DNA from 4 places in the Polymorphospora sp. NPDC050346 genome. Region 3 is predicted to be linked to each of the others. Evidence: riboswitches for the same ligand, from Rfam matches in the RefSeq annotation. Region 3 holds a riboswitch; each other region holds the start of a gene.
The links. A riboswitch is a leader RNA that binds a small molecule or an ion and turns the genes downstream of it on or off. The one in region 3 is predicted to bind cobalamin.
Positions count from the first base shown of each region.

Region 1 (7,543 bases), on a different contig from region 3:
GTACCCGCCCGCTAATGAGACAACTTATCTCCCTAAGAGGAGCGACCGCGCGCATCCGGACCGACATCGCAGGGAAAGGACGCTGATTGGTCGGTCGACGAAGATTACGAGACTCAGAGGCGGTGATCCCGCCACAATCCGGCTACGACGAGTTCGACGATCTCGCGTGCGTCGGTGAGCGTGAAGGGGCGCGACCGGCGCAGGACGAACCATTGCACGGGGCCCGCGAGCATCATGTTGACGAAAGGCGCCTCGACGGGCGGTAGCTGCTCGGCCTCGGTTGCCTGGTCGAGGCGCCGCTGCAGGTCGTCGGTGCGACGATCGAGGAGTTCGAGCCCCATGCGGTGCAGCCCGTCTCCCTCGTCGACGCGCCGGAGGAGGATCTGCAGGACTGCACGACCCGTCGGCGTGGCAGAGGCCTCCGCGAATGCATGCAGGAATGTCGTGAGGTCGTGGACGACGTCGCCGGTGTCGGCGATCGGCACCGACGCCTCGGCGAACCGGGCGAGCACGTCGCGCAGGAGATCATCTCGGTTCGGCCACCGTCGGTAGACCGTCGCGCGCCCGACCTTTGCGCGGGCGGCGAGCTCTTCGTACTGCAGTCCGTCGACGCCCTTCTCGGCGAGGATGTCGAACGCTGCAGCCGACAGCCGTTCGGTGACCTGACGCGTTCGCCCGCCGGGGCGACGCGCCCGTGATCCGTCCCCAGCCATGCGCCCTGGCCCTCCGTTCGACGCCTCCCGACCTTATCCGTCGCGCGACGGCTTCCGAAAACCCGCAGCCAACAATTGCCTTTTCGCTCGCGCTTTTGGGTGAGAGTGAGGATTACTGCGCCACGTAGGTGATGAGTGCCCAGTTCCTGCATCTTCGACGCACCGGAACTACTGCACACAACAATGACCGAAATCTTCGGCGCAGAAGGCGTCGTACCCGACTCCTGGAAGTGGACAATGACTCAAACAACCGCGAGCCCCCTTCAGTTCTCGGCCCGAGACGACGGTCGATGGAGCGCCCGGATCGTGTGGTGGGTCGCGATCCTCATCGTCGCGAACACGCTCGTCGACACCGTCATAGTCGCGCCGCTGCTCGTGCTGCCGCAGATGGCGGAGTTCTTCGGCACCGACCAGAGCGCCTGGCTCAACGCCAGCGCGATCCTCGCCGGCGCGATGTGGGCGCCGCTCCTGGGCAAGAGCGCTGACGTCTACGGCAAACGTCGCGTGCTGGTGCTCGCACTCCTCGTGGGCGGCGTCGGCGCACTCGTGTGCCTCGTCGCGCCCAACGTGGGAATCTTCCTGCTCGGCCGGGTCATTCAGGGAGCCGCCGTGGGCTCGGTGTTCATCACTGTCGTGTACATCCGCCAGGTCTTTCCCGCCCGCGTGGGTATGACCTCGGTCGGCATCGTCACCTCGGGGTCGGCGATCCTCGGGATCGCGTCCCCCTTCCTCTTCGAAGCGGTGGTCGAGGCGTTCGACTTCCGCGCGGTGTTCGTGCTGTCCGCCGCGCTCGCACTCGTGGCCGCGGCCGCCGTGCGCGTGTTCCTGCCCGAGTCGCCCGTGCACGCACGTGGTCGTGTCGACGTCGCGGGCACCCTCCTGCTCGGACTCGGTCTCGCCGGAGCACTCTCCTATATCAGTCTCGGCCCCGCCGTGGGCTGGACGAACATCGGACTGATCCTCCTTCTCGTCCTGGGCGCCGTGCTGCTGGTGGCATGGGCGTTCACGGCACTGCGGATCCCCGAGCCTGCCGTCGATCTGCGCATGCTGACGCGCCCCGTAATCGCGACACTGCTGGTCGTGATGCTCGGCACCGGCGCCTACCAGGCACTTCTGCAGCTGATGGGCATCATCGGACAGACGTCGCCGGCCAACGGCCTCGGCTACGGTCTCGCGGGTGAGAGCGGTACGCTCGGCCTCCTGTTCGCGGCGCCGGCGCTCGGTGCCGCGACCGGCGGAGTACTCGCGGGATGGCTGGGAGGTCACATCGGCCCCGCGCGCACGCTCGTCGGCGGCATGCTCATCGGCACGATCTCGGCCCTCGGCCTCCTGTTCTCGACCGCATCGTTCGTGCCCGCCGTCATCTGCGCCGGTCTCCTCGGATTCACCACAGGCGCGGTGGTGACCTCGGGCTTCAACCTCTCGACGACGCTCGTGAGCGAGGAAAAGCAGGGCGTCGTCGCCGCCCTCGTGCAGGTAATGCTGGGCGTCGGCGCGGTCGTGCTGAACATTGTCGGTGGAAGCGTGCTGAGCGCCACCGCGATCACCGGCAGCTCCGCACCCTCGTCGGCGGGCGTCAACCTTTACGTCGTCGTGATGCTCGTCGCCTTCGCTGTAGCCACGGTCGTGGCCGCATGGATCGCGGGTCGCGCCCGGCGGGTGCCCGTGGCCTGAGCCGCGCCGCCGATGTCATGAAGCCGACAGGGGAACCCGTAGGACGCCGGGACGTTGTGACTGGGTCCCCGGAAAGTGGTCCACCTGTTGTGAGAGCCCGATGCCCCAGGATGGGGCCAGGAGGAATCATCACGATGGGTACCCGACGACGGCACACGCTGGAGCAGATCATCCGCAAGCTGCGCGAGGGCGAGAAGCTGATCGGCCAGGGCGCCGCCGTGCCGGAGGTGTGTAAGCAGTTGGAGGTCCAGCTACCCCAACACAGCGGAGCTACCGCACCCTGCCCTCGCATCGGGCGCGTTTCAGCAGGTCACCCTACCTACTGGCGGTGATGCTCGCGGCTGCGGATCCTTGTTGCGTCAGCTGGCCGCGCTTGTACTCCAGCCGGGGAGCGTGATCACGGCTCGGCAGCATGAGCAGGCCGCCAGATATCATGTTGGGATGGGTCGATTTCTTGCACTCTTCAACGGCGCGGCTGATGAGGTCGGCAAGGCCGAACTCACCGAACAGCGCCAAAGTGAGTTCATCCACGCCTGGGCGTCATGGGCGCAGGCCAACGAGAAAGCTCTCATCGACCCCGGCGCTCCATTGAACGCGAAGAAGCTGATCACGGCGCAAGGGGTCGAGGACCTTACCGACGCCATGACCGGCTACACCATTGTGGAGGCGGACTCGCACGACGAGGCAGTTCAGATCTTCGCCGGGCATCCGCACCTGCGGCTATTCGCCGGAAACTCGATCGTAGTCCTGGAATGTCCGCCTCGGCCCAGCTGATACGCCGACACCGCCACCAAGCCACGAAAAGCCATGCCTTTGGGCATGGACACCAGCGACCACAGCCGGCGGATCGCTGCGGACCCCACCGTCGACTCGCGATACAGACGCACGGCACGCGCCCGCAACTCGGCGGCGGCGTCCAGTCGGTCGAAGTAGTTGTCGTGCTCGTAGAAGAAGTCCGCACGGCGTCGTGCGGTTCGCCGAGACCGGGCGGGAAGTCGGTGGGGTCGGCGAGTGCGGCAGCGCGGCCAACGGCGTCTGGTAGCGCTGGTCCAGTGCGACCAGGGCGCGTGCGGCGGCCAGGTAGTCACGCACGAGTTCGGTGACCTCCGCGGGGTCGACTGTCACGCCGCTGCCTCGTCGGCCAGCGCGGTGCGTACGTCGGCGCCGAGCCGTTCGGCGTCGGTGTCGGCGAAGTACTCCGGATCGACGTCGAGGACCTCTGCCAGACGCAGCCACAGGTCGATTTGGGGAGACGACGGTTGACTCTATGGGGACGTCGGCTGGTAACGTGCCCGTGCCTTTGACAGGTGACGGTGCCATCCGGCCGACGGCGCCGTTCTCCGGCTACCCGGACGTGTCCGCCTCCAACATCTCGTTGTATGTGGGAGGCGGACAGGGACTTCCCCCTGCCGGGGTTGGCGAGGGCTGGCGAAGGAGTCTTGGGCTTGCTGGTGGCGCAGGTGGCCGCGTGGTGGTGGGAGCGCCCAAGCTGGGGATCGGCGCGACCTGCGTGGCGGCCCATTCCGTCAACATGGGTCGGTCCACCAAGGTGATTCGGCAGTGTCGTGCAACCTCCCGCGCCGGCCGCGTCGGCGTCCCTGTCGTCACCAGCAACGCCACGTCCGCTCTGTGGACGTCACGAGCGGTGCCGGCAAAGCGCTGCACATCCGGGCTACCCAGTTTGCCCTTGTATCGCTTGCACTGCACGACTACCCGCCGCCCATCGGGCGTGTAGGCGATCACGTCGGCTCCCATGTCATTGGCGCCGCCGCACACGCTGACCTTGCGGAACCCGCTCACGCGCATCAGCCGTGCAACATACCGCTCGAACTGAGGACCGGTCATCGAGTCCGTGACGGCGATATTGCGTTCCCAGTCCGCCAATCGCCGCGCCCGCCGTACACGCGTCCACAGCCAGAAGCCCGCGCCAGCGACCACTACAAAAGCAAGAAGGGCGGCAGGGACCGGGTGCCGCTCGACGAACTCGATCACCAACCAGACCAGCACAAGCAGCAACATGCCGGTGAGCAACAGCATTTCACCTGAGTACTTGCGACGAGTACGGCGCTGACGTCGGGCCATGCCCACGACCTCCCCAAGCCTGAGCCAACACTGGCTGCCAGTGAGCAGCGAGTGATCACTGTAGATGCGGGGTACGACATTTCAATCGAAGCCGACCGCAGGGTCGTACGGGTCGATGATGAGCAAGGCGACGACCGCCCGACACGGCCACGATCGTCTACACGGCCGTCCGCGCCCCTACGGGCGGGTACGGCATGAACTGCGGCATCGCCGACGCCGACAACCTCACCTGGAAACTCGCCGCCGTCCACCACGGCTGGGCCGGCCCCGCCTGATCGACAGCTATGAGGCCGAACGCGGGCCCGTCGCCCTGGCCAGCGCCGATGAAAGTCACCGGCACCTGGTCGAGGCCGTCACCGCCCACCGCACCGGCGCCCCGCCCCCGGCTCGCCACGGCGAAGGCCTCGTCCTCGGCTACGCCTACAGCTCGAACGCCGTCCTGCCCGACGGCACCGCCGCGCCCGACCACGATGCGGTGGCCAAGTACGTCCCGACGGCCCGTCTCGGCCACCGACTTCCCGCACGTCTGGCAGCAAGACGGCGACCGGCGGGTCTCCACCCTCGACCTGCTCGGGCCGAGGCCGACCCTGCTCGCCACACCGGCCGGGGCGGCCTGGGCAGACAAGGCAGCGCGGTCGCCGCCGAACGACGGATGCCGCTGCGCACACCCGGTCGGTCCCGACGTGCTCGGCGGCCCGGGCAACTCGTCCACCAGCGTGTTCGACGTGACGGCATTCGGGGTCGTTTTCGTCCGGCCGGACGGACATGTCGGCTGGAGGAGCCGGCACACACCCGACATCGCCCCGGAGGTCGTCCTGAACCGGCTGCCGGTCCGCTGATCACGTACCTGTGATCGCGGTGACGGGATCAGACGGCCACCTGGTCCGGGCCGTGGCCGGCGAGGGCATCGCGTAGGGCGAGTCGGTGCCGTCGCCGGATCTCGGCCTGCCGGAACGCTTGGTGGTCGCCGGGCGTCTCGGGGAGCAGCGCCGGCACCGTTCGTGGTTTGCCGTCGTCGTCGACGGCGACCATGACGAGGTGTGACGTGGCGACGGTGGTGGCCGGGACGGCCCGGTCCCAGCGGTCCGCGGTGACCTTGACCGCGACCTCCATCGAGCTGCGCCCGGCCCAGGTGATCCTGGCCTGTACGTGCACGACGTCACCCACGCGTACGGCCTGCAGGAAGACGGTCTCGTCCATGGCGGCGGTGACCGCGGGGCCATCGGAGTGCCGGGCGGCGACGACCCCGGCGACGGAGTCGATGAGGTTGAGGATGCGTCCGCCGTGCACCGTACCCATCAGGTTGGTGTGGTGCTGGTCCATGATCTGCGACAGGGTCAGTTGCGACGCCGACGGCGGTCGCCCCGGTGGTGTCATCGCTGTCTCGTCCGTTCCAGAAAGGTGGCGCCACGGACGGGACGGCGAACGCCACCGCGGCCAGGGGCCGTGGCGGGACGCGCGTCCGGCCCACCCGCGAGGCCGTCGGCAGCGCACACGCCGACCGTGTGCGCAGCGCGGGCAGGTCTTCGGACTCGTGGGCACGACCGGGGGTACCGGTCTCCTACCGGCCGTCGCTTCCCGGACCGTTGCGGTCCAGTGCTCTGTTGACGGCGTTCGTTCCCACTCACCGCTGCGGGGCAGTCCCGGTCTCGCACCGGGTTCCCTCTTACGACGCCCGCCCTGGTGGGACGGGCATACCAGCGCCATCGGCCACCATAGCCGTGTGCGGGCCGGCGTGCCGTGGCGCCGGGCACACCGGAAAAGAGCGAGGCCGGGTGCCAGTACGTGTCGTAGACCCGACAGGTTCCGCCGGTTACCGGCTCTTCACAGACCAGGGTGTAGTCGTGGCCTGAAGCCGCCGGTCTCGAGCAGGGACCTGGCGATGTAGTCGGTGATGTTGCGGAATCCGAGCGCGGAGCCGCGGAGGTGTTCGAGCCGTCCGTTGATCGCCTCGGTCGGGCCGTTGGATGTGCCGGGCCGGTCGAAGTAGGCCAGCACGTCGTCGGCACGCTTCTTCAACGTCCGACCCAGCGTGATGACCTCGCTCCGCACGGCCGGGACGCCGGCGCTGACCGAGTCGATCAGCGCGGTCATCAACACGCGGCCACGAGCTCGTCGAGTCTGCAGAAGGTCGTTAGATCGGGGTGGGCGAACGCGTGCGAGCGGTCGCCGACGGTAGCGTCGAGCACGGTTCTCTTTCAGGATGAGCGTGTAGGAGCCTTTCCCTCTGGAAACCTCGACATCCATCTGGGACCGCCGCGCCAGCTACACCCTCATCTGGCGAAGAGCTGCTCTAGCCGCGACTACACCCCAGTCCCTGGGAGTAGGTCCATCTGTCGAGGGATCCGCGATCACGGCCGATGGCGGAAGCTGATGCGCATCAGCCGACTGTCAGCCCAGTCTTCGAGCCGAGTCGGCCGGATGGTGCCAGGGTCGTGGGGCTGGTTGAGATCCGCGACGATCTCCGCCAGCACGGCCTGACGTTCAGCTGGGTCGGTGACAGGCGCGGCCCGCGCAGGCAGATCCGCGCGGATCCCGTTCTTGAGGTGGAAGGTGAAGTTGGGATTGGCGAGAAGGTTCGCATGCCAGTCGGTCGCGGCACCGCCGGCGCCGCTACACAGGTAGGTGGTGCCCGCAGCTCGGTAGAAGAAGATCTCGATGCGGCGTGGCCGGCCGGTGCGGCGCCCCAGCGTCGTGATGTCGATGATCCGTTCGCTGGTGCCTGCGGCGGGGGTGATCTCGATGGCTCGCCGGATGTGATCGGGCAGGTGCGACAGAGACGCGTCACGTACGGAGTCGTTCCATCCGGTCGTGTCTGGACTGCTCATGCGGTCTCGGTCTGAAGGGCGGGCCCGAGGAGGAGTCCACCGTCGATGACGTACTCCGACCCCGTGATGAACGACGCGTCTGATGACGTGAGGAACAGGAGAAGCCGGGTGACGTCGGTCGGCTCTCCAAGTCGGGGGATGGCGAACGGCTCGGGTGAGTAGAAGTCGGCGATTGCCGCGGTGGCGCCGGCTGCTGGTTCTTGGATGAAGGGGGTCGCGATCACGCCGGGGTGGATGGTGTTCACG
Region 1 is NZ_JBFAKM010000056.1:17,045-24,587, forward strand. Features, by position in the region: gene AB0I42_RS34385 (TetR/AcrR family transcriptional regulator) at 114-713, opposite strand; gene AB0I42_RS34390 (MFS transporter) at 897-2,387, shown strand; partial or broken gene AB0I42_RS34395 (IS3 family transposase) at 2,522-2,635, shown strand; gene AB0I42_RS34400 (hypothetical protein) at 2,829-3,161, shown strand; gene AB0I42_RS34405 (restriction endonuclease) at 3,732-4,424, opposite strand; partial or broken gene AB0I42_RS34410 (FAD-dependent monooxygenase) at 4,646-4,767, shown strand; gene AB0I42_RS34415 (hypothetical protein) at 4,940-5,308, shown strand; gene AB0I42_RS34420 (acyl-CoA thioesterase) at 5,337-5,846, opposite strand; cobalamin riboswitch at 5,969-6,186, opposite strand; partial or broken gene AB0I42_RS34425 (transposase) at 6,294-6,578, opposite strand; gene AB0I42_RS34430 (nitroreductase/quinone reductase family protein) at 6,821-7,297, opposite strand; gene AB0I42_RS34435 (glucose 1-dehydrogenase) at 7,294-7,543, opposite strand, start outside.
Region 1: linked by a shared signal. The riboswitch ahead of AB0I42_RS34420 (acyl-CoA thioesterase) and the one ahead of metE (5-methyltetrahydropteroyltriglutamate--homocysteine S-methyltransferase) in region 3 are both predicted to bind cobalamin.

Region 2 (7,543 bases), on a different contig from region 3:
GGCGTTCGTCGCCACCCAGGTCGCCGGGCTGAGCTACGCCGAGGCGGCCGAGGTCTGCGGCTGCCCGGTCGGGACGATCCGGTCGCGGGTCGCCCGGGCCCGGGAAGACCTCGTCACCCTGGTCCAGGAGCGCCGCCGCGACGGCCGCCACCTGCGCGCCTCCGGCTAGCCGTCGCCGGCCGCACCCGGGGGCGCGACCGGCGACGGCGGGCTAGAAGTCGTCGTCGAAGGTGACGGCGCCGGTCACCCCGACCTGATACGCCGACACCCGCCGCTCGAAGAAGTTCGACAGCTCCTGCACGTCCTGCAACTCCATGAACGCGAACGGGTTCGACGAGCCGTAGAGCGGGGCGATGTCGAGTTGGGCCAGCCGCCGGTCGGCGACGTGCTGGAGATACTCGCGCATGTCCGGCAGCGACAGCCCGGACACCCCGCCGTCGAGCAGATCCTCGGCGAACTGCACCTCGCACTCGACCGCCTCGGCGAGCATCTGCCGGACCTGTTCGGCGAGATCGTCGTCGAACAGGTCGGGTTCCTCGCGGCGTACGGTCTCGACCACGTCGAACGCGAACGCCATGTGCATCGACTCGTCGCGGAACACCCAGTTGGTGCCCGAGGCCAGGCCGTTGAGCAGGCCGCGCGAGCGCAGGAAGTAGACGTACGCGAAGGCGCCGTAGAAGAACAGGCCCTCGATGCAGGCGGCGAAGCAGATCAGGTTGAGCAGGAACGCCCGCCGGTCCTCCCGGGTCCGCAGCTCACGCAGCTCGAAGATCGAGTCGATCCAGCGGAAGCAGAACTCGGCCTTGCGCCGGATCGACGGGATGTTCTCGATGGCGGCGAACGCGGCGAACCGCTCCTCGTCGTCGGGCACGTACGTGTCGAGCAGGTTCAGGTAGAACTGGACGTGCACCGCCTCCTCGAAGAGCTGCCGGGACAGGTAGAGCCGGCCCTCCGGGGAGTTGACGTGCTGGTAGAGGTTGATCACCAGGTTGTTGGCGACGATCGTGTCGCCGGTGGCGAAGAACGCGACGAGCCGGCTCACCAGGTGCCGTTCGGCCGGCGACAGCTTGGCCAGGTCGGCGAGGTCGGAGTGCAGGTCGACCTCCTCGACCGTCCAGGTGTTCTTGATCGCGTCGCGGTACCGGTCGAAGAAGTGCGGGTAGCGCATCGGTCGCAGGGTCAGGTCCATGCCCGGGTCGAGCAGCATCGGGGTACGGGGTTCGGTGGTCACTGGCAGGCCTCGCAGGACTCGGGGTTCTCCAGGGAGCAGGCGAGCGCCTCGTCGACGGGCGGCACGATCACGGCCGGCGCCGGGGTGGCGGCGTCCGGGCGGGTGACCGCGACGGTCGCCTGCTGGATCCGGGTCGCCGGTCGCGACCGCAGGTAGTACGTCGTCTTCAGCCCGGACTTCCAGGCGTAGAGGTACATCGAGCTGAGCTTGCCGATGCTGGGTGCGCTCATGAACAGGTTCAGCGACTGACTCTGGTCGATGTACGGCGACCGCTCGGCGGCGAGGTCGATCAGCGCCCGCTGCGGCAACTCCCAGGCGGTGCGGAAGAGTTCGCGGACGTCCCCGGGCAGTTCGGCGATGCCCTGCACGGAGCCCTCGGCGCGGCGGATCGCGGCCCGGACCGGCTCGGTCCACAGCCCCCGGGCCTTCAGCTCACCGACGAGCGCGTTGTTGATCTGAAGGAACTCGCCGGACAGCGTCTCGCGCTTGAACAGGTTGGAGACCTGCGGCTCGACGCACTCGTAGCAGCCGGCGATCGAGGCGATGGTGGCCGTCGGGGCGATCGCGACGAGCAGCGAGTTGCGCAGGCCGGAGCGGGAGACGCGCTCGCGCAGCGCGGCCCAGCGGTCGGTCTGGGTCGGGGTGACCCCCCACAGGTCGGGCTGGAGGTCGCCGCGGGCGGCACGGGTCTGGCCGTACGCCGGGTGCGGGCCGGCGCGCTCGGCGAGGTCGGCGGAGGTCTCCAGGGCGGTCAGGTAGATCTCCTCGGCGATCCGGGTGGACAGTTCCCGGGCGGCGGGCGCGTCGAACGGCAGCCGGAGTGCGAAGAAGACGTCCTGCAGGCCCATGACGCCGAGGCCGACCGGGCGCCAGCGGGGGTTGCTCGCCGCCGCCTCCGGGCTCGGGTAGTAGTTGATGTCGATGACCCGGTCGAGGAAGGTGACCGCGGTGCGTACGGTGGCGCGCAGCTTCGGCCAGTCGATGTCGTCGCCGGCGACGTGGGCGGCCAGGTTGACCGAGCCGAGGTTGCACACGGCGGTCTCGGTGTCGCTGGAGACCTCGATGATCTCGGTGCACAGGTTGGACAGGTGCACCACGTTGCCGGGTTCGGCGGTCTGGTTGCACAGCCGGTTGGCGGCGTCCTTGAAGGTCATCCAGCCGTTGCCGGTCTGGGCGAGGGTGCGCATCATCCGGCCGTACAGGTCGCGGGCCTTGACCTGGCGCACGTAACGGCCGTCGGCCTCGGCGGCGCGGTAGGCGGCGTCGAACTCCTCGCCCCACAGGTCGGGCAGTTCCGGTACCTCGTCGGGGTCGAAGAGCGACCAGACGCCGTCGGCCTCGACCCGGCGCATGAACTCGTCGGGGATCCAGTTGGCGAGGTTCAGGTTGTGGGTACGGCGGGCGTCCTCACCGGTGTTGTCGCGCAGCTCGAGGAACTCCTCGATGTCGGGGTGCCACGGTTCGAGGTAGACGCAGGCGGCGCCCTTGCGCCGGCCGCCCTGGTTGACCGCGGCGACCGAGGCGTCCAGGGTACGCAGGAACGGGACGATGCCGTTGGACTTGCCGTTGGTGCCCCGGATCAGCGCTCCCCGCGAGCGGACCCGGGACCACGAGATGCCGATCCCGCCGGCGAACTTCGACAGGTGCGCGACCTGGGCGTAGCGCTCGTAGATGGAGCCGAGTTCGTCGCGCGGCGAGTCGACGAGATAGCACGACGACATCTGGGTGTGCCGGGTGCCGGAGTTGAACAGCGTCGGCGAGCTGGGCAGGTAGGCCAGCGACGACATCAGCCGGTAGAAGGCGATCGCCTCGGCCGGGTTGGTGGACAGTCCGCAGGCGACCCGCAGCAGCCAGTACTGCGGGGTCTCCACGACCAGCCGGCTGGTCGGGTGCCGCAGCAGGTAGCGGTCGTAGACGGTACGCAGTCCGAAGTACTCGAACCGCAGGTGCCCGTCGAGGTCGATGGCGTCGTCGAGCTTGCGGGCGTTGATCCGGACGAACTCGGCGGTCTCGTCGCCGATCAGCCCCTCGGCGTGGCCGAGTCGGATCGCCTGGCTGAACGAGGCGATGCCCTGCCCGCGTACCTCCTTGTCGATGTAGGCGCCGAGCAGCCGGGCGGCGAGACGCGAGTACTGCGGTCCCTCGCCGATCATCTCGGCGGCGATCTGGATCGACAGCCGGTCGAGTTCGGCGGTGGTGGCGCCGTCGTACAGGCCGCTGATCGTCCTGGTCGCGACCCGCAGCGGGTCGACGTCGGCGAGGTCGTCGGCCCACCGGTCGACGGCCCGGACGATCTTGTTGACGTCGACCGGCTCGGTCGAGCCGTTACGTTTGCGAACCTGCATCTGGGTCCGCCTGGCAGCGGGCGCTCCGGCGTCCGCCGGTGCCGGGGCGACCTCGGTGACCGTCACAACACTCTCCTCGCGACTTCGGTCCAGGGGTCCGGTGGCGGCGCGCGGACGACACCGACGGCCCCGCCGGGCCGGCGAGGATCACGATGGCGTCGGCCGTCCCGCGCGGCCTCGGACCACCGCGCACGGGCGTGCGCGGTGTGCTGGCAGGTCTTCGGACTCGTGGGCCGGCGCGGAGTCTCCGCGTTCGCCTACCGGCCGTCGCTTCCCAGGCGGCCCGGCTCGTGGCCGGGTGGCGCCCAGTGCTTCTGACGGCTGTCGTTCCCACTCACCGCTGCGGGGCAGTCCCGGATTCGCACCGGGTTCCCTCTTGCCTCGACCGCCCCGGACGGGCGGCCGAACCAGCTACGGGGGACACCATATATAGGGGACCTACAAAAGTCACACCCAACATCTAGGCGCGGCGTGTCGCGTGAGACACGAAACGACCGGGCCGGGGGGCGCCCCGGAACCGACCCCGGTGCGGTACGGTCCACGCGTGCGCGCAGGATGGCGACGCGGGTCCGACCCCCCGCCCCCGACCGAGACTCCACGCCGGTCCGGCACCGTGTCACCGGCGGGCGCCGTGTCGCTGGCCGGCATCGTGGCCGCCGCCGCGGCGGCGGTCGGCTGGGCGGTCGGGCTGGCGGTGTTGCAGCCGCTCACCGAGCCGAGCGGCCCGGACGCGTACGCGGAGAACAACACCTACTGGGTGCGCGACCTGCGCTTCATGGCCATCGTCGCGGTCGTGCTCGGGCTGGTCCTGGCCGCTCGCGGGGATCGGCGGGCCACCCGGACCGGTGTCACCGCCGGCCTACTCTGGATCGGCGCCGACGTGGCGCTGGACCGGTCCGACCTGGCCGGCTGGCCGGCGGCCACCGCGCTGGCGGTGCTCGGTTGCCTGGCCGTGGGCACGGTCGCGGCGACCGGGCGACGGTCCCGCCGTCCCGACCGCCGGGCGCTGGTCGTCGCCGCCGCGGTCGGCGTGGCCCTGACGCCGCTGGCGGCGCTCATCGAATCCCCGACCGACACCGAGCCGGCGCTCACGCCGGCCGCGCTCACGGTCAGCGGGACACTGCTCGTGCTGACGGTCGGTTCGGCGCTCGCCGCCGGTGTCCTGGCGGCACCGGCCGGTGGCGGCACCGTGGCGGCCGACCGGGCCGCCCCGAACCACCTGCTCCGCCGGCTGGTGCCGGCCGGGGCCGTGCTGGCGCTCGGCGCGGCCGGCGCGGCCTGGATCCGGCTGGTCGAGCCGTACGAGCGGCTGGGTCCGTCGCTGCTGCTCGGGGTGGTGCTGCTGGCCGGGCTCTCGCTGCTGTCCGCGCGCTGGCCCGCCGGCCGGCCCGCGTGGGACGCGCAGGGCGCGACGATCGCCCTCCTGGCCATCGGCTATCCGGTGCTGACGATGTTCTGGCTGTTCCTGCTGATGTTCGGTACGCCGATCGCGACCCTGCTGACCGCGCTCGCCGGCAGTGTCCCGGTCAACTCGGCCGACACCGACTCGCTGTACGCGGCCGTCGGGTCGGCTACCGGGCTGACGATCGGGGTGCTGCTGGTGGCGGCCGACCGTTCCCCGTACGCCACCCGCGACGCGGCCGCGCTGCCCGACGGCTCCTGAAACCACCCCGCCCGGCGCCGGGAACCGGCCGTCAGCATAGTTGATCTTGCCGGGGAGCGCTCCCCGAGCGTTGACTAGGCATTGACATACCTCGAAACACGGTTCAGAGTGTCCGATTAAGAGAGCGCTCTCTCATGCGGTCGTCATCGGTTGGTAACCGGGTCGACACACCACGCCCTGTCGAAGAGGAGCTGCCATGCGTCCCACCCCGCCCCCGACCGGCCGATGGCCCGCCCGCCCCACCTGGCTACGCCTCGGCGCCCTGGGCGCCACCCTCGTCGCCCTGCTCGGCGGATACGTCGTGGCCACCACCGTGACCGCCAGCGCGGCGGAGATCCTGCTCTCGCAGGGCCGGCCGGTCACCGCGTCGTCGACCGAGTCGATCGCGTTCCCGGCCTCCGCCGCCGTCGACGGCGACAACGGCACCCGCTGGTCCAGCGCCGCCGCCGACCCGCAGTGGCTACGCGTCGACCTCGGCTCACCGGTCGCGGTCAGCCGGGTCGCGCTGCGCTGGGAGACCGCGTACGCCAGCGACTTCACCATCCAACTGTCGACCGACGGCTCCTCGTGGACCACGGCACACACCACCGTCGGCGGCACCGGCGGCAACCAGAGCCTGACCGTGGCCGGCACCGCCCGCTACGTACGGCTGCACACCACGAGGCGGGCCACCGTCTGGGGCGTGTCGCTGTTCGAGTTCCAGGTGTACGGCGGCAGCGCACCCGGCGGCTGCGGCACCACCAACGCCGCCCAGGGCCGGCCGGCACTCGCCTCCTCGGTCGAGTCCGGCGCCCACCCGGCCAGCGCGGCCGTCGACGGCAACACCGGCACCCGCTGGTCCAGCGCCGCCACCGACCCGCAGTGGCTGCGCGTCGACCTCGGCAGCACCCAGGCGATCTGCGGCGTGACCCTGAACTGGGAGGCGGCGTACGGCGTCGCCTTCACGATCCAGACCTCCGCCGACGGCAACAGCTGGACCACCGTCCACACCACGACGAACGGCACCGGCGGCGTGCAGAACCTCACCGTGACCGGGTCGGGGCGGTTCGTCCGGGTGCACGGCACCACCCGGGCCACCCCGTACGGCTACTCGCTGTGGGAGTTCCAGATCCGCACCGGCACCACCGGCACCCCGTTGCCGACCACCCCGCCGCCCACGACGCCGCCGCCGACCACTCCCCCGCCGGGCGGCAGCCGGCTGCTGTCGTACCAGAAGCCCGCGGTCGCCTCCTCCGACCAGAGCGACGTCAACTGCTACGAGTGCGTGCCGGCCCGGGCCTTCGACAACGACCCGGCGACCCGCTGGGCGACCAGCTCCACCACCGGCTGGGTCGACCCCGGCTGGATCTACGTCGACCTCGGCGCGACCGCCACCATCACCCAGGTCGTGCTCCAGTGGGACCCGGCCTACGCGACGTCGTACCAGATCCAGGTCTCGCCGAACGCGACCACCTGGACCACGATCTACTCGACGACCAGCGGCCGGGGCTTCAAGGAGACCGTCAACACCACCGGCACCGGCCGCTACGTGCGGATGTACGGCACCGCCCGGGCCACCCCGTACGGCTACTCGCTCTACGAGTTCCGGGTGTACGGCACCGGTGGCAACCCGGTCGCCCCGCCGCCGATGCCGCCGGACCCGGTCTTCCCGGCGACGCGTCTGGTGTGGAGCGACGAGTTCAACGGCCCGGCGGGCAGCAAGCCCGACCCGACGAAGTGGACGATCGACCCGGGCACCGGCCAGAACAACGAACTGCAGTACTACACCAACAACGACAACGTCTCGATGGACGGCACCGGCTCGCTGGTGCTGGAGGCCCGGCGGCAGAGCGCCGGCGGGCGAGAGTACACCTCACACCGGATGAACACCGGCAACAAGTTCCACGTCCAGTACGGCCGCATCGAGGCCCGGGTCAAGGTGCCCAAGGGCAACGGCCTGTGGCCGGCGTTCTGGATGATGGGCGCCGACTTCCTCACCGGCCGGCCGTGGCCGTACAACGGCGAGATCGACATCATGGAGGTGCTCGGCCGCAACACCCTGGAGGGCTACTCGACCCTGCACGCCCCGCAGTACAACGGTGGCGGCGGCTACGGCCTGAAGTATCCGGCACCCGGCGGCGTCGACTTCGCCAACGACTACCACGTGTGGTCGGCCGAGTGGGACAGCCGCGGCATCACCTTCAAGGTCGACGGCCAGACCGTCTTCTACGCCGGCAAGGACACCGTCGAGTCGACCCGCGGCCCGTGGGTCTTCGACCACCCGTTCTACATCATCCTCAACCTGGCCGTGGGCGGTGACTTCCC
Region 2 is NZ_JBFAKM010000025.1:175-7,717, reverse strand. Features, by position in the region: gene AB0I42_RS23890 (sigma-70 family RNA polymerase sigma factor) at 1-169, shown strand, start outside; gene AB0I42_RS23885 (ribonucleotide-diphosphate reductase subunit beta) at 212-1,207, opposite strand; gene AB0I42_RS23880 (ribonucleoside-diphosphate reductase subunit alpha) at 1,228-3,642, opposite strand; cobalamin riboswitch at 3,770-4,003, opposite strand; gene AB0I42_RS23875 (hypothetical protein) at 4,121-5,239, shown strand; gene AB0I42_RS23870 (discoidin domain-containing protein) at 5,436-7,543, shown strand, end outside.
Region 2: linked by a shared signal. The riboswitch ahead of AB0I42_RS23880 (ribonucleoside-diphosphate reductase subunit alpha) and the one ahead of metE (5-methyltetrahydropteroyltriglutamate--homocysteine S-methyltransferase) in region 3 are both predicted to bind cobalamin.

Region 3 (7,543 bases):
CGACGCCTTCACCGCCCCGGACGGCGGATTCGCCCTGCTGACCGCCGACGAGCCGGCCACCGGCGTCGGAAGCTGGGTCACCCTGCCGAAGAAGTCGTACACGGTGCCGGCCGGCAAGCGGGCCGACGTCCCGTTCGAACTCGCGGTACCGGCCAACGCGAGCCCCGGCGACCACATCGGTGGCGTGATCGCCTCGGTCAACACCGAGGAACGGCAGGAGGACGGGCAGACCGTCAACGTCGAGCGACGCATCGCCGCCCGGATCTACCTGCGGGTCGCCGGCCCGGTCGAACCGGCCGCCCTGATCTCCGCCCTGGACGTCGACTATGCCAACCCGCCGCTGTCGCTCGGCGGCGACATGACGGTGACGTACCGGATCGCCAACGACGGCAACGTCCGCTTCTCCGGCAAGGCCCGGGTCCAGGTCACCGGACCGTTCGGGATACGCGTCGCCAACAGCGAGGTCATCGACATCCCCGAGCTGCTGCCCGACTCGGAACTGCGCCTGACGCAACGGTTCCCCGGCGTGTTCCCGGCCGGCCTGCTGACCACCACCGTCACCGTCAACCCGGAGGAGAGCGGCGCGCCGCTGCCCTCGCTGAGCCGCGACTCGGCGCTGTGGGCGGTGCCGTGGCCGCTGGCGGCCGGGCTGCTGCTGGCCGGGGCGCTGCTGCTCGGCTGGTGGCTGCGAAACCGGCGCTGGCACCGCATCGTCGCCGCCGGCGGCTTCGACGCCACGCCGGAGGCGGCGCCGACCGTCCGACCGGTGGCGTCATGACACCGGCCGGCCGCGCCCCGCGTCCGGCCAACCGGGCGGCCGTCCCACGGGTCGCGGTGGGGCTCCTGCTCACCGCCGGGATGACCGGTGCGGCCACGGCCACCGCCGCGCCGGCCGCGCCCGTGCCGCCGGCCGTGGTCTCGGCCGCCCTCGGGGCACCGCTGGCCGGCGGATTCCGGGCCGTGTCGGCGGCGCCCGACTCCGGGACCGCGCGCCGGACGGAGGTCACGGTGTCGATCGCACCGGCGCCGACCACGCCCGGACCCACCCCCACCGGCCCGGAACCGACCCCCACCGGGACCCCCGGCCCGGGGCCGACCGGCACCCCCGCGCCACCGACCCCGTCGGTGTCACCCGACCCCGGCGGCCGGCTCCCGCAGACCGGGCTCGCCATCGGCGGCATCCTGGTCCTCGGCGCGGCCCTGGTCGGCGCCGGCGCCGGGCTGCGTACGCTCAGCCGCCGCAGGTGAATCCGCCGGGGGCGTCCCGGACGCCGTGCCGTACGCCGAAGTCGCCGGCGCCCGGCCGGGCGGACCGGAGAGAGCCCGCCCGACCTGGTGCCGTCAGTTGCCGCGTACCTCGGCGGCGGCCGCGACCAGGTGCCGCAGCGACGCCTCGACCTCGGGGTAGCCGCGGGTCTTCAGGCCGCAGTCCGGGTTGACCCACACCCGCCGGGCCGGCACGGCCGCGACGGCGCGGCGCAGCGCCTCGACCACCTCGGCGTGGGACGGCACCCGTGGCGAGTGGATGTCCCACACCCCGGGGCCGACACCCCGGCGGTAGCCGACCGCGGCGAGGTCGTCGAGGACCTCCATCCGGGAACGGGACGCCTCGATGCTGGTCACGTCCGCGTCGAGGGCGTCGATCGCGGTGATCACCTCGCCGAACTCGGAGTAGCACAGGTGGGTGTGGATCTGGGTGTCGTCGGCGACGCCGCTGGTGGCCAGGCGGAAGGCCGCCACCGCCCAGTCCAGGTAGGTCTTCTGGTCGGCCCCGCGCAGGGGCAGGGTTTCCCGTAGCGCCGGCTCGTCGACCTGGATGACCCTGATCCCGGCCGCCTCCAGGTCGTGGCACTCGTCCCGCAGGGCGAGCGCGACCTGGTCGGCGGTGTCGGCCAGCGGCTGGTCGGTGCGGACGAACGACCAGGCGAGGATGGTGACCGGGCCGGTGAGCATGCCCTTGACCGGCCGGCTCGTCAGCGACTGGGCGTACGTCGACCAGGCGACGGTCATCGGCGCCTTACGGGTCACGTCGCCGTGGATGACCGGCGGTCGCACGCAGCGGGAGCCGTAGGACTGCACCCAGCCGTGCTCGGTGGCGGCGAACCCGTCGAGTTGCTCGCCGAAGTACTGCACCATGTCGTTGCGTTCCGGTTCGCCGTGCACGAGCACGTCCAGACCGAGCCGCTCCTGGAGCCGGATGACGTGCTCGATCTCGGCGCGCATCCGCCGGGTGTAGCCGGCCTCGTCGAGGGTGCCGGCCCGGTGGGCGGCGCGCGCCCTACGCAGCTCGACGGTCTGCGGGAACGACCCGATGGTGGTGGTGGGCAGTTCCGGCAGCCCCAGCCGCTCCTGCTGGCGGGCGGCGCGGTCGGCGTGGTCACCGCGCCGCCGGTCGGCGGGACCGAGCGCGGCGAGCCGGGCCCGTACGTCGTCGTGCCGCCACGCCGCCGGCGCCGGGCGCGGCGGTGCCGGCAGGTGCCCGGTGCCGTCGCGCACCGCGCGGCCGAGCAGGACGACCTCGTCCACCTTCTGCCGGGCGAACGCGAGCCGCTCGTACAGGTGCGGGTCGAGGCGGGTCTCGACGGACAGGTCGACCGGGACGTGCAGCAACGAGCAGGACGTGGCGACGGCGACGTGGTCGGCGAGCCCGGCGACCGCCGCCCCGGCGGTCGCCGCGGCACGCAGGTCGGTACGCCAGATGTTCCGTCCGTCGACCAGGCCGGCGACGATGGTCCTGCCGCGCAGTGGCCCCGCGGCGGCGAGCCGGTCGAGGTTGCCCCGCCCGGCGACCAGGTCCACGCCGATCGCCTCGACCGGCGTGTCCAGCAGGGCCGGCAGGGCCTCGCCCAGCTCGCCGAAGTAGGTGGCCACGAAGATCCGTGGCCGGTGTTCGATCCCACCGAGCCGGGTGTAGGCGCGGCGCAGCGCGTCGATCTCCGCCGGGGCGCGGTCGGCGACGTACGCGGGCTCGTCCAGCTGCACCCAGGCCACCCCGGCGTCGGCCAGGGCGGTGAGGATCCCGGCGTACGCCTCGACCAGGTCGTCGAGGCGGGCGAACGGATCGTCGCCCTTGGCCAGCAGCAGGAACGTGGCCGGCCCGACCAGCACCGGCCGGGTGGTGATGCCCAATTCGCGGGCCTCGCCGTACTCGCGCAGCGCCTTGGCCGGGTCGGCGACGAAGGCGGTGTCCGGGCCGATCTCCGGCACCAGGTAGTGGTAGTTGGTGTCGAACCACTTGGTCAGTTCCAGCGCCGGCTCGGCGTCGACGCCACGGGCCATGGCGAAGTAGGTGTCCAACTCGGACAGTCCGAGCCGGGCGAACCGGTCCGGAACCGCGCCGACGGCGACGGCGGTGTCGAGCATGTGGTCGTAGTAGGAGAAGGTGTTCGACGGGATCGCGTCGAGACGGGCGTCCCGCAGCGCCCGCCAGACCTCGGCGCGTAGCCCGGCGGCGGTGCGCTCCAGTTCGCCGGCGTCGACGGTGCCGGCCCAGTAGGCCTCGACGGCCCTCTTCAGCTCTCGGTCGGTGCCGATGCGCGGATAGCCGAGCACGGTGCTCTGGCCGAATGCGGTGCTCAACGGTGGGTCCTTCCCTCGAGGTGCCCGGCGGGGCACGGGAGGGGGAAGGCAGGGTACGGGTCGGTACCGGCTTCCGCCCTGGCCCTCCCGAGAGGCCGCCGGCGGCGCACACCGGCGGCGTGCGCGGCGCTGGCAGGTCTTCGGACTCGTGGGCGTGACCCGATGGTCGCCTACTGGCCGTCGCTTCCCAGACCTCGCGGTCCAGTGCTCTGTTGACGGCGTTCGTTCCCACTCACCGCTGCGGGGCAGTCCCGGTCTCGCACCGGGTTCCCTCTTACGACGCCCCACCCTCACGGGTCGGGCGAACCAGCACCGTCCGACATCGTACGGGCCTTCGGGCGGTGCCCGGGTGACGGTGTCCGACGTACGGGACGGCAGGGGTGCCACTTTGCGGTTTCCGCAAACTTCTTTGTCAACCCGTCCGGGGTGCGGCATGTTGGCGCCGGAGGTGGTCACCTCCGGCACTAACGAACCCGAGGGTGGTAACCATGGACGCGAAGTTCTGGGACGACAGGTACCTCAGCCGGGAACGGCTCTTCAGCGGCAACCCCAACGGCGTCCTCGTCGCCGAGGTGGCCGACCTGCCGCCGGGGCGGGCCCTCGACCTCGGATGCGGCGAGGGTGCCGACGCGCTCTGGCTGGCCCGGCGCGGCTGGCAGGTGACCGCCGTCGACATCTCGGACGTGGCCCTGCGCCGCGCCGCGACCGGGGACGACACCGGCCGGGTGACATGGACCCGGGTCGACCTGGCCACCGAGCCACCACCGGCCGGCCCGTTCGACCTGGTCTCGGCCCAGTACTTCCCGCTGCGCCGCGAACCGGGCCACGCCGTACTGCACAGCCTGCTGGCCACGGTCGCACCCGGCGGAACCCTGCTCGTCGTCAGTCACGATCTGGCCGATCTTCCGCCGCGGCACGACCTCGACGTCGACCCGGCCGACTTCTACCAACCCGGAGAGGTCGCCGGGCTGCTCGACGACGACTGGGCCGTCCTGGTCGACGAGATCCGGCCACGGACGGTTCCCGCGCCGCCGGGGACGCACCACCGCAACGACACCGTCCTGCGGGCGCGACGGGAGCCGTCGCGACCCTGACCGGCCGCCGGCCCGACGGGTGGCGCCGACCCGTCGGGCACGCGGGTGCGGGCCCGCGGCGGTCCGGGCTGTTGCATCCGGTACCCGGGTACAGGCTTACCGTCGGATGGCCGGCGCCGACCCGGCACCGGAACCGCCCGTACGAGGAGGCTGTGATGCCGTTCGTCGTCCCGGACACCTGTACCCTGCCCACCGCCGACCGGCCACCCCGGCTGGCCGAGTTCGACGCCCTGCTCACCACCGCCGTGCGCGCCGTCGAGTCGCTCACCCCGACCCACGCCCGACTCAGCCTGGCCGGCCCGCCCGACCTCGAAACGGCGGTACGGGATCTCACCGCGCGCGAAGCGAGCTGCTGCTCGTTCTTCACCTTCACCGTCAGCCCGGCCCACGACGACAGCCCGCTGACCCTCGACGTACGGGTGCCACCCGGCCACGCCGACGTACTGCGGTCCCTGGTCGGCCGGGCCGCCGCGGCCGCGCCCGGGCCGGCCCGGTGACCCCCGGGCTACGCAGCGGCGAGGTCGCCGAACAGGCCGGGGTGAACATCCAGACCCTGCGCTACTACGAGCGCCGGGGCCTGCTCGCCGAACCGGCCCGCTCCAACGGCGGCCACCGGCTCTACCCGCCGGACACCGTCGCCCTGCTCCAGGTGATCAAGGCGGCGCAGCGGCTCGGATTCACCCTCGACGAGGTGGCCGACCTTCTCGACACCGGCCGCCGCCGGCACCCGACCGCCGACCTGCGACAGCGCGCGATCGACAAGATCGCCGAGATCGACGCGCGGATCGCCGACCTGAACGCCATCCGGACGACCCTGGTCGAGGTCGTCGACGCCCGCTGCGACAGCCTCACCGACTGCACCTGCGCCGACTGCCCGATCCCGTTCCTGACCATCGGCAGCGCCGCCGACCCCGACGGAGACCCCGCGTGAACCAGACCGTCCCGCCGCCCGCCACTCGCCCCGGGCACAAGCCGCACCGGACGGACGGCGACCCGCCCACCCGCAGCAAGATCACCGGCGGCCTCGCCGCCCTCGCCTGCGCCGCCTGCTGCGTCATCCCCCTGCTCATCGCGACCGGCGTGGTCACCGCCGCCGGCGCGGCCGTACTCAGGAATGCCCTTCTCGCCGTCTCCGCCGCGCTCACCGTGGCAGCTCTCGGCATGTGGTGGCTGCACCGGCAGCGCGGCACCCGGGCCGGCGCCGGGACCGGTGCCGCCGGCAACTGCGCCGGCAGCGGCTGCGGCTGCTGAACGCACGACCGGGTCCCCGGCGGCCGCACCGGGCGGCGCCGGTGACCGGGCCGCGCCCGCCCGTGATCGACGGGACCACCCGCTCCGGGCCGGACCGCGGGCCATTAGGATCGGCGGCGATGAGATCCGGGGCGCCATGGCGGTTGCGGCAACACCTCCGTCGCCTGTGCCTGCTCACCGCCGTCCTCGTCGGCATGATCATCGTTCATCCCGGCATCTGCGGCACGTGCCCGGCCGATCACCATGGCTCCCATCCCGCCGGCTCGGCCACCGTCGTGCTGGACGCACTCTCCAACCAGCACTGCGCCGCCGACTCGTCGGGCCACGACGTCCAGCGCTGCGCCGCCCTCCCGTCCGGCACCGCGGCACCCGAGACCGCGATCCCCGCCACCCGGTCGCTCCAGTCCGCCCCCGGGGGCACGTCCGGCAGGAGCGTCGGCGAGCCGGCGGTGGGTGCACATCTGCGTCCCAGCCTGATCCGGTTGGCCGTCAGTCGAACGTAGGCAGATCTCCACAAGAGGAGTCGCACCGGCGCGCCCCCCACGCGCCCGCCCCGCCGGCCCGGCCGGAAGTCCTTCTGGAGACCACGATGAACACTTCCAAGCACCCACCCGAACGGCTACGGCCGGTCCGGCCGCGCTGGCCGGTACGGGCGCTGGTCCGGGCGGTCGCCGCCGGGCTCGCGGTCGTCACCCTGGGCACGCCCGCCCTCGCGGTTCCCCCCGAGCCGCCGCCGTCCGGGCACGGAACCGACGGGCCGCCGCTGCTTCGGGACGTACTCGAATCCACCAACCGGGAGTTCGTGAAGGCCAAGGCGGCACTCGAGGAATCCCGCGCCCGGCAGCTGCATCTCACCCTCGAGCTGAACAAGGCCGAACACGACCTGGAAGGTCTGAGCGGTCAGGTCCAGGTCATGGGTGCCCAGTCCTACCGGGACGGGCGCCTGCAGGCGGCGGCCGTCATGCTCAACAGCGCCACACCGGACTCCTTCCTGTCCCGAATGATCATGCTCGAAGAACTGAACATGGTGAACGCGAGGAAGGTCCGCGACCTCAACGCCGCCAGGTCCCGCGCCGAGCAGGCCAAGCAGGCCATCGACGCCGAGGTCGCCCAGCAGCAGCGGCAGCACGCCCTCATGGGCAAGCAGAAACGCGACGCCGAGAAGGAACTCGCACTGCTCGGCGGCTCGGGCCTGACCGCCGGCGGACTTGTCGTGGCCGACTCGCCGGTGGCCCGCCCGGCCCCGAACGGTGGCAACGGGAACTGGCCGTCCGAGGCCTGCAACCAGAAGGACCCGACGACCTCCGGCTGCCTGACCCGCCGCACCCTGCACGCGTACAACGAGGTCAAGCGGGCCGGCTTCAACCGGTTCGTCGGCTGTTTCCGCACCGGCGACCGCTGGGAGCATCCGAAGGGACGCGCCTGCGACTGGTCGCTCCAGTCCCGCGGATTCAGTCCCGCCCGCACCACCGACCAGCGGCTCTACGGCAACAACCTGGCCGCCTTCCTGGTCCGCAACGCCGACCAGCTCGGCATCTACTACGTCATCTGGTACAAGCAGATCTGGATGCCGGCGACCGGCTGGCAACCGTACGTCGGAGCCTCGGACCACACCGACC
Region 3 is NZ_JBFAKM010000020.1:19,500-27,042, reverse strand. Features, by position in the region: gene AB0I42_RS20885 (DUF916 domain-containing protein) at 1-778, shown strand, start outside; gene AB0I42_RS20880 (hypothetical protein) at 775-1,248, shown strand; gene metE (5-methyltetrahydropteroyltriglutamate--homocysteine S-methyltransferase) at 1,342-3,579, opposite strand; cobalamin riboswitch at 3,693-3,905, opposite strand; gene AB0I42_RS20870 (class I SAM-dependent methyltransferase) at 4,068-4,673, shown strand; gene AB0I42_RS20865 (hypothetical protein) at 4,829-5,170, shown strand; gene AB0I42_RS20860 (MerR family transcriptional regulator) at 5,167-5,604, shown strand; gene AB0I42_RS20855 (hypothetical protein) at 5,601-5,924, shown strand; gene AB0I42_RS20850 (hypothetical protein) at 6,044-6,427, shown strand; gene AB0I42_RS20845 (hypothetical protein) at 6,514-7,543, shown strand, end outside.

Region 4 (7,543 bases), on a different contig from region 3:
GCACGTCCTCGGCGGCGGCGGCCAGCGACGCCGTACCGCCGGTGTTGCGGCCGTGGCCGGGCAGTTCGACGGTGACCACCCGGTGGTCGGCGGCGAGGTCGGCGACGGCCTCGGCGAGGAAGCCGGCGGTGGCGGCCAGCCCCGGTACGACCAGCAGGGTCGGGCCGGTGCCGCGGTCGTGGTGGATGCTCATCGGGATCCTCCGGAAAGGCCGAGGCGGTGCCGCAGCAGCGGTTTGTCGATCTTGCCGACCGGGGTACGGGGTATCTCGTCGACGAACCGGACGGTGCCGTCCAGCCCGTGGGTGCGCAGGATGTCCTCCACGATCTTGCCGACCTCGTCGGCGGACCGGCCGGGAGCGGGCCGGACCGCGACGGCGACCTGGGCGGCGTACCGTCCGGGGTGGACGGCGAGGCAGACCGCGGTGTCGACGGCGCCGGTGCCGGCGATCTCGTCGTCGAGCATCGGGGCGAGCACCGGCCCGGCCGGGGTGGCCAGCGCCTCGGAGACCCGGCCCAGGATGCGGTAGGAGCCGTCGGGTCCGCGGCGGGCCACGTCGCCGGTCCAGAACTCGGGGGTGCGGAAGGTGCGGGCGTTGGCCTCGTCGTTGCCGAGGTAGCCCTCGCTGGTGCAGTCCGACCGCAGCACCAGCTCGCCGATGTCCGGCTCGGTGCCGACCGCTTCGGCGAAGGGTTCCAGGCGGGTGCCGACACCGCGTACGGGGATCATGCCGGCGTCGGCCTGTACCTCGTCGGTCATGTTGCCCAGCGCGAGACCGAACTCGGTGGAGCCGTAGATCTGCCGGATCCGGATGCCGAGCGCCTCGTCGGCCCGCCGGATGACGGCCGGGGGCAGGTAGGCGCCACCGCACAGCGGCCGGCGCAGCCGGGACAGGTCGACCTCGCCGTCCGCCGCCGCCACCAGGTCCTCGTAGTGTTTCGGCAGCGCGCTCATCACCGTGATCCCGTACGCGGCGAGCTGGCGCAGCAGTACGTCCGCCGGGGCGGCCGGGTCGGCCAGCACCAGGCGGGCCCCGGACAGCAGCGCGGCGAAGACGTGCAGGTCGGTGGCGTGCGCGACGTCGAGGGTGTGTCGGCAGAGGAACGCGTCGGTGTCGCGGATGTCGACGTCGGCGATCCAGCGACGGCGCTCCCGCACGAACTTGTCCTGCCGCCAGGCCATCAGCTTCGGGAAGCCGGTCGAGCCGGAGGTCCACAGGGTGCGGAAGATCCGGTGGTGCACCTCGGTGGCGAGCTCCGCGAGCGGGTCGGCGGCGCCCAGCTCGTCGAGGCCCACGGTGGGCGGCCCGGGCGGCAGCTCGCGGTGACCGTCGGTCACCACCAGGACCGGCTCGGTACGGTCCAGCGCGGTGCGCAGGTCGGCGGCGTCGAAGTTGCCCATCAGCGGTACGTAGCGGGCGCCGAGCCGGGCCACGGCGATGATCAGTGCGACGTATCCGATGCTGTTGCGCATGGCGAAGGCGACGCTGTCGTCGGCGCGTACGCCCCGGGCGGCCAGGCCGCCGCCCAGGCGGTCGACCAGCGCGACCAGTTCGGTGTAGCTGACCGCGTCTCCTCCCGTGGTCTCGACGGCGGGTGCGTCGGGGCGGGCGGCGGCGACCGCGCGTACGGCACCGTAGAGCGTGTCCGGCTCTTCGGCGGTCATGCCGTCCACCCGGCGTACGTGGCGAACCGCCAGTCCTTGGCCAGGCAGTCGACCTGCGCGTAGCCGGCCTGCCGCAGCCAGTCGAGTTGGGTGTCGACGTCGATGCAGATGTCGTGCTTCATCCGCTCGCGGCCGGCGGCCCACTCGTCGGCCGGCGTCTCGGAGTCGTGCACGTGCTTCTCGTGCTGGCGGTCGTAGAGCGCCTCGATCGCCGGGGTGGGCGCGAGCACCTGCTCGACGTTGACGAACAGGCCGCCCGGGCGCAGTACGTCGCGGATGCGGGCGAACAGGTCGCGCTTGCCCTCGTGCGGCAGGTGGTGGATCGCCAGGCCGGAGACGACGGCGTCGAACGGGCCGACCGGCAGCGGGTCGGTGAGGTCGGCGACCAGCGTGCGGACGTGCTCGACGGTCTCGAAGCGCTGCACGGCCTTGGCCAGCATCGGCTGCGACCGGTCGACGAGCAGCAGTTCGGCGTCGGGCAGCCGCTCCAGCAGCGCCGCGCTGAGCAGGCCGGTGCCGGCGCCCAGGTCGAGGATGCGGGGCCGGCGGGGCACCGACATGGCGACCACGCTGACCGCGCTGCCGTAGAGGAGGTCGAACGACGGGATCAGTTGCCGCCGCAACGCGTCGAAGGTCGCCGGATTCCAGAGTTCGGTGGTCACAGGTCTCCCCCCATCAGCCTTACGGCAATGGATCGGTCAGGGCTGGGCGGTGGCCGAGCTACGCCCCAATGGGCGGCCGGATTCGCGCCAGACATTGACCGTGGTGCAGTGGTTTCACCCGGTCTCCCCTGCTTGCCGAGATCCAGAAAGAATGCACCCGGCAGCAATGCCACCTGGCCACGTCGCCGAGCATCACTATAGACGATGATCATTCAGTTAGAAACGGGTAGATCATCCGACGAACCCGGCGGATACGGGCCCTTCGAATTCACGTCCGTCGCACCGTTGCCACATTGCGGAGAGTGACTGTCGGGAGGGTGACATCCGGGGTGGCACATGCCACCCACCAGCGGATTGACACCGGGCGGGCGATTCGGAAAGACTTACCGTCCACAACAGAAGATGCGTGCACCGTGGGGAAAGTCCGGTCGAAGTCCGGCGCTGGCCCGCAACGGTAGGCCGTCGAGCACTGCAATGTGCCCGGCGGTGAGCCCGAATGCCCACCTGCGCGCAAACCCGCTCCTCACCCGTCGTGGCCCACGGGACGGAGTCCGGATAAATCCCCACCGCGCATCGTGAGCGCAGGGACCTCCGGCCTCGTTACCTTCGGGCCGGAAAGGCGTGCCCACACATGGTCCGCTCGCTATCCCGGCACAAACTCCCCGCCCTGCTGTGCGGCGTACTCGCCGCCGCCCTGACCGTCGCGACACCGGCCGCCGCGGCCGCCGCCCCGCCGACCCTGAGCCGCTCCGACGCCGCCGCCGGCTGGCTGGCCCGGCAGATGGTCGACGGCGAGCGCTTCGAGACCGAGTTCGGCGGCGTCAGCTATCCCGACCAGGGCCTCACCATCGACGCCGTCTTCGCGTTCGCCGCCGCCAAGGTCGCCGACGAGAACGGTGCCAAGGCGCTCACCTGGCTCGCCCGGCCGGAGATCCTCACCGGCTACGTCGGCGACGGCAGCACCGAGGCATACGCCGGCGCCACCGCCAAGCTCACCCTCGCCGCCCAGGTCCGGGGTGCCGACCCGACCGCGTTCGGCGGCGTCGACCTGGTCGCCCGACTGCGCGGCCTGGAAGACCCGTCCGGCCGGTTCTCCGACCGGTCCGCGTGGGGCGACTACAGCAACGCCTTCAGCCAGTCCTTCGCCCTGCTCGCCCTCGACCGCACCCCGGCCGGCGCCCCCGCCACCGCCGCCGCGTTCCTGGCCGGCAGCCGCTGCGCCGACGGCGGCTACCCGCTGCTGTTCGCGCAGGCCACCTGCGTCAGCGACGTCGACGCGACGGCGCTGGCCGTGCAGGCCCTGCTGGCCGTCGACCGGTACGCCGACGCGACGGCCGGGCTCGCCTGGCTGACCGGCGTACAGGCCGCGAACGGCTCGTTCGGCAACGCGGCCGGCGAACCGAACGCCAACAGCACCGGCCTCGCCGCCCAGGCGCTGTGGGCCGGCGGGCGGCTGATCTCCGCCGCCAGGGCGAACATCTTCCTGCTCGGCCTCCAGGTCGGCTGCTCCGGCCAGGTGGCCGACCGTGGCGCGGTCGCGTACACCAGCGCCGGCTTCGACCCGGCCACCGCGCCCCGGGCCACCGCCCAGGCCGTCCCGGGGCTGGCCGCGGTCGGCTTCGCGAAGCTCTCCGCCACCGGCGCCCGCGGCGCCGCGCCCACCCTGGCGTGCCGGTGAGTACGGCGATCGCGCGGACCCGACGCTGGGCCGCGACCCTCGCCGCGCTCCTGGTGCTGACCGCCGGCCTCACCGTCGCCGAGCCGGCGCCCCGGGCCGCGCACGCCGCGGCCTGCACCGGGACGACCGGCGTCACGGTCGTCGTCGACTTCACCGCCTTCGGTGGGTCGATCGAGGTACGGTGCGCGCCCGGCGACCCGGCCACCGGGCTGGCCGCCCTCCAGGGCGCCGGCTTCGCCGTCACCGGTACGGCCCGGTGGGGGCTGGCGTTCGTCTGCCGCCTCGACGGGCTGCCGACCGCTGCCACCGAACCGTGCGTCAACACCCCGCCGGCCAGCGCGTACTGGTCGTACTGGCACGCCCCGGCCGGCGGCAGCTGGTCGTACAGCACGCTCGGCGCCAGCAGCTACAACCCGGCACCGGGCACTGTGGAGGGATGGTCGTTCGGGTCCGGCGCGGCCCCGGGCATCTCGCCCCCGTGACCCGCTGACGATCCGGGCCGGGCGGCTTCCCCCCGCCCGGCCCGGATGTGTCGGCCCGCTCCCGTACCCTCCCGCCAGGCATTTCGGGTTCCGGTGGAGGAGAACGGGTCATGAGCAGTCTCGGTGTGCACTTCGCGATCGACGAGGAGGCGGCGGCCCGGCTGCTGTCGGCCGACGACGACGCGGCGGTGATGGCGATCGTCACCGGGATCGAGGAGGCCTGGGACGAGGTCGACCACTGCGAGACCGACAAGGCCTGGGACGCGATCCACCGCTGCCTTACCGACGGCCTGCTCGGCTACGACAACGGCGACTATCCCCTCAACGCGGCGGTCCTCGGCGGTCTCCAGGTCCACGAGGACGACGACTACATCGTCGGCCTCCTCACCCCGGACCGGGTACGCGACGTCGCCGAAGCGCTCGTCCCGGTCGACCGCGACCGGCTGCTCGCCGGCTACCGGGCGATCGACGTCGAGGACTACGGCGTGAACCACGGCGCCGAGGACTTCGAATACACCTGGGCGAACTTCACCGATCTCGTGGCCTTCTTCCAGCGCGCCGCCCGCGACGGCAAGCACGTGATCTTCACCGTCGACCAGTGAGCGTCGGCGACCGCTGTCACTCCAGGTGGAACGTTGCCGACCCCCGTTCGGCGGCCGTGCCCACCGGCTCGATGAACAGCAGCCCGGTGCGGTGGCGGACGTACCGGCCGGGGAAGTTCCCCGATTCGAGCGAGATCCCGGCACCGTCGGCCAGTCCGGGCCGGCGGACGAAGCTCGCGTCGGCCCGGAACAGGGCCGAGCCGTCGTCGCGCTCCAGGTGGATCTCGTAGTTGCGGTGCCGCAGGTAGTGGCCGGGGAAGTTGGTCGACTCCAGGGACACCGACCCGGAGCCGGCCAGGCCGGTGACGATCCGGAACTGGGAGTCGGCCAGGTTCGTCACGTTCGGCTCGATCCGGCCCCGGTAGGCGAAGTGGCGGACGAAGTTGGCGGCGAGGTCGTGCGAACGCAGCCGTACCGGGGTCGCGCCGTCGGGGACCGGGATGCCGAAGTTGGGCGTGCCGTCGGCGTTCCAGTACAGCTTCTGGATACGGGTCCGCCGGTTCGGGTCGTTGAGCGGGTCGCCGGTGATGTCCCGGTAGTTGCGGTCGTGGTAGACGAGGATGTCGCTCTGCCCGTCGTCGGACGTGGTGAACGAGTTGTGGCCGGGACCGTACTGGCCGGTGGCGGCGTTGCTGGCGAAGACCGGGGTCGGGCTCTTCGTCCAGGACGCCGGATTGAGCAGGTCCGCCGTCGCGGCGGCGGTCAGCAGGCCGAGACAGTAGTTGGCGTCCGTCGCGCTGGCCGAGTAGGTCAGGAAGATCCGGCCATTGCGCTGGATCACCGCCGGTCCCTCGGCCACCCGGAAGCCCCGGGTCTCCCAGTCGTACGTCGGCACGGTCAGCCGGGTCACCGGGCCGGTGATCGTCCACGGGTCGGCGCCCATCCGCGCCAGGTAGAGGTTGGAGTTGGTGGCGATCCCCGGCTCCTGCTGCGCCCAGGTCAGGTAGCGCACCCCGCCGGCGACGAACGTCGAGGCGTCCAGGGCGAAGGTGTCCCACGGCGTGGTGATCCGGCCGCGTTCGGTCCACGAGCCGCCGAGCGGGTTCGCGGCGGAGTTCTCCAGCACGTACATCCGGATCCGCCAGATGTCGTCGGCCCGGCCGGCGGCGAAGTAGACGTACCACCGGCCGTTGATGAAGTGGATCTCCGGTGCCCAGATGTGGGCGCTCATCTCGCCGCTGGTGTGCCGGCGCCAGATCGTGGTCTCCGGGGCGGTGGAGAGTCCCTGCAGGGTGGTGGCGCGGCGCAGCACGATGCGGTCGTACTCGGGCACCGTGGCGGTCAGGTAGTAGTAGCCGTCGGTGTGCCTGACGATGTGCGGGTCGGCCCGCTGGGCGACCAGCGGGTTGGTGTGGTTGACCGCCGGGGCGGCGGGGGCCGGTGCCGCCGGCAGCAGGCTCGCCAGCACGGCGAGCACTGTCGCGGTGGCGACCCGGCGGACGAGGCCGGCGGGGCGCGGCGCGGCGGGGCTGGTCATCGGCGTCTCCTCGTACGGTCCGGTCGGCGGCGGATGCGGCCCGCCGGTCGCTGGTAGCCGCCAGCATTGTGAAGGCTAACATCGACGCTTATCAAGCGTTCGAGCTTATTTAGTTGCCGTTCCATCCCATGTCCAAGCAGGTAGATCCATCAGCAACCCTGCTCGACCAACGCCGACCGGCAGCTTGACAAGCCATATTGTTAACGCGACCATCATCGATGCATTCCGTCGACGGCAGGGAGCGGGCCGATGCCACCCATCCGTGAGAAGCAACCCCATCGCACGCGGCCGCGCTGGCGCGCGGGCCTCGCCGCCGGCCTCGTCCTCGTCGTGGCGGGCACCGCCGCGACCGTCGCCATGCCGGCGGCCTCTGCCGCCACGGTCGACACCAACGCCTACTACGTGCTCGTCAACCGGCACAGCGGCAAGGCGCTCGACGTCTACAACCTGGCCACCAACGACGGCGCCCCGATCAACCAGTACGCCCGCAACGACGGCGCGTGGCAGCAGTGGCGGTTCCTGGACGCCGGCAACGGCTTCTTCCGGGTGCAGTCCCGGCACAGCGGCAAGGTGCTCGAACTGCCCAACGCCAACGACGGTGTCCAACTGGTCCAGAACGCCGACAACGGCAGCACCCGGCAGCATTTCCGGCTGGCCGACTCCGCCGGCGGCCACGTACGGCTGATCAACCGGCACAGCGGCAAGGCCCTCGACGTGTGGGAGTGGTCGACGGCAGACGGCGCGATGGTCTCGCAGTACCAGGACCTGGACGGCAACAACCAGCAGTGGCGGATGGTCAACCTGGGACCGGTGGTCGGCACCCCGGGGACCTTCACCAACCCGATCAAGCGCAACGGCCCGGACCCGTGGCTGCAACACCACAACGGTTTCTACTACCTGGCCACGACCACCTGGAACTCCACGATCACGATGCGCCGGTCGAGCACACTCAGCGGCCTCTTCGGCGCCCCCGAGCA
Region 4 is NZ_JBFAKM010000009.1:105,768-113,310, forward strand. Features, by position in the region: gene AB0I42_RS12090 (alpha/beta hydrolase) at 1-193, opposite strand, end outside; gene AB0I42_RS12095 (AMP-binding protein) at 190-1,665, opposite strand; gene AB0I42_RS12100 (class I SAM-dependent methyltransferase) at 1,662-2,327, opposite strand; cobalamin riboswitch at 2,711-2,850, shown strand; gene AB0I42_RS12105 (peptidase) at 2,959-4,005, shown strand; gene AB0I42_RS12110 (hypothetical protein) at 4,056-4,487, shown strand; gene AB0I42_RS12115 (YfbM family protein) at 4,598-5,089, shown strand; gene AB0I42_RS12120 (family 43 glycosylhydrolase) at 5,106-6,566, opposite strand; gene AB0I42_RS12125 (family 43 glycosylhydrolase) at 6,924-7,543, shown strand, end outside.
Region 4: linked by a shared signal. The riboswitch ahead of AB0I42_RS12105 (peptidase) and the one ahead of metE (5-methyltetrahydropteroyltriglutamate--homocysteine S-methyltransferase) in region 3 are both predicted to bind cobalamin.